DNA from 2 places in the Viridibacillus sp. d25.2 genome. Region 1 is predicted to be linked to the other one. Evidence: riboswitches for the same ligand, from Rfam matches in the RefSeq annotation. Region 1 holds a riboswitch; the other holds the start of a gene.
The links. Region 1 has a riboswitch for FMN ahead of ribD (bifunctional diaminohydroxyphosphoribosylaminopyrimidine deaminase/5-amino-6-(5-phosphoribosylamino)uracil reductase RibD). Riboswitches for the same ligand answer to the same signal wherever they lie in the genome.
Positions count from the first base shown of each region.

Region 2: it holds a riboswitch for FMN, as region 1 does, so the genes downstream of both, ACZLO7_RS16685 (ECF transporter S component) here and ribD (bifunctional diaminohydroxyphosphoribosylaminopyrimidine deaminase/5-amino-6-(5-phosphoribosylamino)uracil reductase RibD) in region 1, are expected to answer to the same signal.

Region 1 is NZ_CM196652.1:2,146,462-2,148,930, forward strand. It holds FMN riboswitch at 338-471, shown strand; FMN riboswitch at 621-754, shown strand; FMN riboswitch at 882-1,015, shown strand; gene ribD (bifunctional diaminohydroxyphosphoribosylaminopyrimidine deaminase/5-amino-6-(5-phosphoribosylamino)uracil reductase RibD) at 1,151-2,236, shown strand; gene ribE (riboflavin synthase) at 2,240-2,469, shown strand, end outside.
Region 2 is NZ_CM196652.1:3,379,504-3,381,972, reverse strand. It holds gene ACZLO7_RS16690 (ATP-binding protein) at 1-1,223, shown strand, start outside; FMN riboswitch at 1,314-1,451, shown strand; gene ACZLO7_RS16685 (ECF transporter S component) at 1,612-2,193, shown strand; gene ACZLO7_RS16680 (hypothetical protein) at 2,405-2,469, shown strand, end outside.

The DNA.
Region 1 (2,469 bases):
TTTTTCTATCATTGCAACGGCTATTTATATTCCGGCTTGTATTAATTTAAACAGCATAATTAGGCCGAAATTAGAAATGAAAAAATGGAGTTTTATCACTTTTATATCGATAGTTTTTATCCTTGGTTTTTGTATTATTACTTTAACTATACAGTGAACGGTTGTTAGTAAATAAAAAAAGTTGCATTTTTCCGTGATATGTAACAGGCCCATAAAGCCCAATACATCAAGATTTTATGAGTGATTTCATTTTAGTATGTTCTCAAACAATCATATAGAATTAAAAAAACTCTAGTTTTTAAATAACTAAAGTGCTATGGTATTTACATACAATATAATAATCCTTCGGGGTCGGGTGAAATTCCCAATCGACGGTGATGAAGTAAATCTTCTAAGCCCGTGAGCCTTTTTAAGGCAGGATTTGGTGCGAATCCAAAGCCGACAGTATAGTCTGGATGGGAGAAGGATGTAGAGAATATCAAAGTCTTATTAAAAATCTCGTATTTTAATAGGTTTATTTAGTATTGATAATTTCAAATCTCCTATCAAACTCCGTAGTGTACTATGGGGTTTTTTTGATGCCCTAAAGCTAGAATGTATTGTTGTAAAATTTCATAAGTAATATCCTTCGGGGTCGGGTGAAATTCCCAATCGACGGTGATGAAGTGAAGCTTCTAAGCCCGTGAGCCTTTTTGAGGCAGGATTTGGTGTGAGTCCAAAGCCGACAGTATAGTCTGGATGGGAGAAGGATGTAAAGAATATCGAAGTCTTATTAAAAATCTCGTATTTTAATAGGTTTATTTGCTTATGATATTTTGGACAACTCCTATCAAACTCCGTAGAAAACTATGGAGTTTTTTTGCTGTGAAAAATTGAATATGAACGTCCTTCGGGGTCGGGTGAAATTCCCAATCGACGGTGATGGAGTAAAGCTTCTAAGCCCGTGAGCCTTTTTAAGGTAGGATTTGGTGCGAATCCAAAGCCGACAGTATAGTCTGGATGGGAGAAGGACAAATAGATAACACGCAATTCCTTTTGAAAAATAGTATTTCAATAGGTTTATTTAGTAATGCGTTTATCTAAAACTCTCCCAAACTCCCTAATTATATTAGTGAGTTTTTTATTTATTAAAAACGGGAGGTTTATCACAATGCATGATAAGTATTATATGGATTTAGCACTGAAATTAGCGGCAGTTGCCGAAGATCAAACGTCGCCAAATCCGGTAGTTGGAGCAATCATTGTAAAAGAAAATGAAGTGGTCGGTATGGGAGCGCATCTTAAAGCTGGTTCTCCCCATGCGGAGGTGCATGCACTAAAAATGGCCGGAGAAAATGCTATCGACAGTACGATGTATGTCACTTTGGAGCCTTGTAATCATTTTGGTAAAACACCCCCCTGTACGATGGGCATATTAAATGCAGGTGTAAAAAAAGTAGTGATTGGGACACTTGATCCAAATCCTAAAGTAGCAGGAACAGGTGTTGCAAAACTAAAGGAAGCTGGCATTGAGGTTGAAGTAGGTATTGGTGAAGCGGAGGCTTTGAAATTAAATAAAGCCTATATGTATTTTATGAAACAGAATGTGCCCTTTGTCACGTTAAAGCAAGCCATCACATTAGATGGAAAAATTGCTACAATACATGGACGTAACGAAAATATCACAGGTACAGAAGTTCAGCAGGATGTTCATCGTAAAAGAGCGCAATCTGATGCCATCTTAGTTGGAGTTGAAACAGTTTTAAATGACAATCCATTACTTACAAATAGATATGCAAAAAGTAATAAGCAACCGATTCGAATCATTTTGGATACTCATTTAAGAACACCAATGAATGCAAAAGTTGTCATCGATCAAACAGCACCAACGTGGATAGTTGTTGGAAATGAAGTCTCATCTAATCAAATCACAAGCTTTGCACAAGCCAATGTACGTATCATCCAACTTGAAACAAGAACCATCGTAATTCAGGATGTCCTTGAAGAGTTAGCACGACGAAATATTGTCACGCTTTATGTGGAAGGGGGCAACCGTATAAGTTCTAGCTTTGTCAATTCAGGTCTAGTCAATGAAATGATTACTTACATAGCCCCGAGAATAGTAGGTGACCATGATGGAGTTGGCATGTTTGAACATTTAAACGTAAAAAGCATGGATGATGCTGTCCCATTAAAGCTACAGCAAGTGGAGCAAATTGGTGAAGTTATTAAAGTGATATCGAGACTGGGGGATTAGGCTATGTTCACAGGCCTTATTGAAGCAAAAGGGAAAATTAAAGTGCTGACAAATGGTACGGATAGTATGAAGGTTACCATTGAAGCCAGAGACATTATGTCGGATATGCAACTTGGCGATAGTGTAGCAGTAAATGGTGTATGCTTAACAGTTTCGCATTTTACCCATAACGAATTCACAGTAGATGTTATGCCGGAAACGGTTAAAGCGACAACAATTCACTCTTTAAAAGT
Region 2 (2,469 bases), 1.2 Mb from region 1:
TGTTAACAACATTCTTTGCGTTTTTCTTATCAACCCGAATTACATCACCACTTCGTAAAATGAGAGAAGCAGCATTTGAATTAGCAAAAGGAAATTTCGAAACAAAAGTACCTGTTTTACAAAATGATGAAATAGGCCAATTAGCGACTGCTTTCAATCAAATGGGTAAACAACTCAAACACCACTTAGAAGTGATTAACCAAGAGAAAGAACAGCTATCAAGTATTTTGACATCGATGACAGACGCTGTAATTACGTTTAATCGAGATCGTACCATATTAGTAAGTAATCCACCTGCAGAGCTGTTATTACAAAAATGGTTTATTAATAAGAGTGCCAATAGCGAGAAACCGATTCCTCCTGAAATTTATCATATGCTTGATCATGTTTTAGATTTGGAAGAAGAGCTAGAAGTAGAACTTGAAATTGAGCGATCATACTATGCGATTTCAATTAGTCCATTATACAGTGGCAACTCTGTACGTGGTGCAGTAGCTGTGTTACGAGATAAAACGGAAGAGCATCGTTTAGATAAATTACGTTCAGACTTTATAGCAAATGTCTCGCATGAATTGCGGACGCCAATAGCCATGCTACAAGGCTATAGTGAAGCAATTATGGATGATGTCGTATCAAGTGAAGAAGAGCGGAAAGAGATGATTAAAATCATCTACGATGAATCGCAGCGAATGGGACGTCTAGTAACTGATCTGCTAGACTTAGCTCGTATGGAATCAGGACATATGCGATTATATAAAGATTCTGTTCCTATAACACCTGTTATTGAAAGAATTACACAAAAGTTTGTTCAAGTAGCAAAAGAAAAGCAAGTGAATCTGACATTTAATTCAACAATTGAAGATACACTTTATCTAGAAATGGACGAAGATCGTATAGAGCAAGTATTAACAAACTTAATTGATAATGCCATTCGTCATACACTAGTGGGAGGAAACGTAGAAGTTATTGTTGACCGTCAGCTATCCTTTGCCCGTATTCAAGTAAAAGATAACGGTGCTGGGATTCCAGCCGATGATTTGCAGTATGTATTTGAACGTTTCTATAAAGCAGATAAAGCTAGAACACGTGGCAAGGGTGGTACCGGTTTAGGACTTGCTATTGCCAAAAATATTGTTGAAGCTCATAAGGGTAGAATCACAGTAGAAAGTGAAGTAGATAAAGGCACGACTTTTACATTCTATTTACCAATTGAAAAAATGTAAATTAAATCTAAAAACGCGAATTGTAAGTTAGAAGACTTTACAATTCGTGTTTTTTTGCATATAGTTATAGTGTATTACAATTAAATTATGGTTCATCTTCGGGGCAGGGTGAAATTCCCGATCGGCGGTATTAGAGAACTAAGCAATACTCTTGAGCCCGCGAGCCGCAAGGCAGGATTTGGTTAGATTCCAAAGCCGACAGTATAGTCTGGATGGGAGAAGGTGAAGGTACGGTCGTCTTTTCAATTTGAGTATCAATTAGACGCTTATTTGACTATGCCTAAATTCTCCCTTAAGTACACTTTGTACTTAAGGGTATTTTTTTGCATAGCTACGACTATACCTTTCCTCTTTTTGAAGTGGATCTACAAAAGGAGAGAAAAGTATTATGAAGAACTTGAAATTGCAAAAGATGATTGCAATTGGGATGTTAAGTAGTATTTCTTTCGTATTAATGCTATTTAACTTCCCACTACCGCCGTTTCCGAACTTTTTGGAAGTGGATTTTAGCGATGTACCTGCTCTAATGGCAGCTATTACAATGGGACCTTTAGCAGGTATATTAGTTGAATTATTTAAAAACGTACTAGATTGGATTTTCTCAGGAAGTCCAACAGGTATGCCAGTTGGCCATATCGCAAACTTTACAACAGGAGTTCTATTTATCTTACCTGTGTATTTTGTCTATAAACGACTTTCAAGTGCAGCAGGATTAACTTCTGGGTTTGTAATTGGAACATTATCAATGGCTGTAGGTATGAGTTTACTAAACTATGTGCTATTCCTACCAATGTATACCTACTTTTTAAATATGCCTCCTACAACTGGAGCCGCATTAACGAAAATGATTGTATTAGGAATATTACCTTTTAATATTATAAAAGGATTCATCGTCATGATCATCTTCATGCTACTGTTCAATAGCTTGAGTAAATGGATTGAAAAACAACAAATGCATTATTTAAATTAAACCTTCAACCGATGTCTGTAAAAAGATATCGGTTTTTATGATTGAATAAAAAGGTAATTGATTGTATAATACTGTTAATAAAGCAGAAAATTCAGTACATTAAGCAAGATAATGATACAAAAACAAGGATATATAATCTGGGGTTTTACAATGTTATATATTTTATTCGATATTTCGTTACAAACTTCGATATAAGAAAGGATGTATGTAAATGGCGGAAAGAAAACTATTAAGTGCATTTTTTACATCGATTATTGCTTTCTTTACATTACCCTT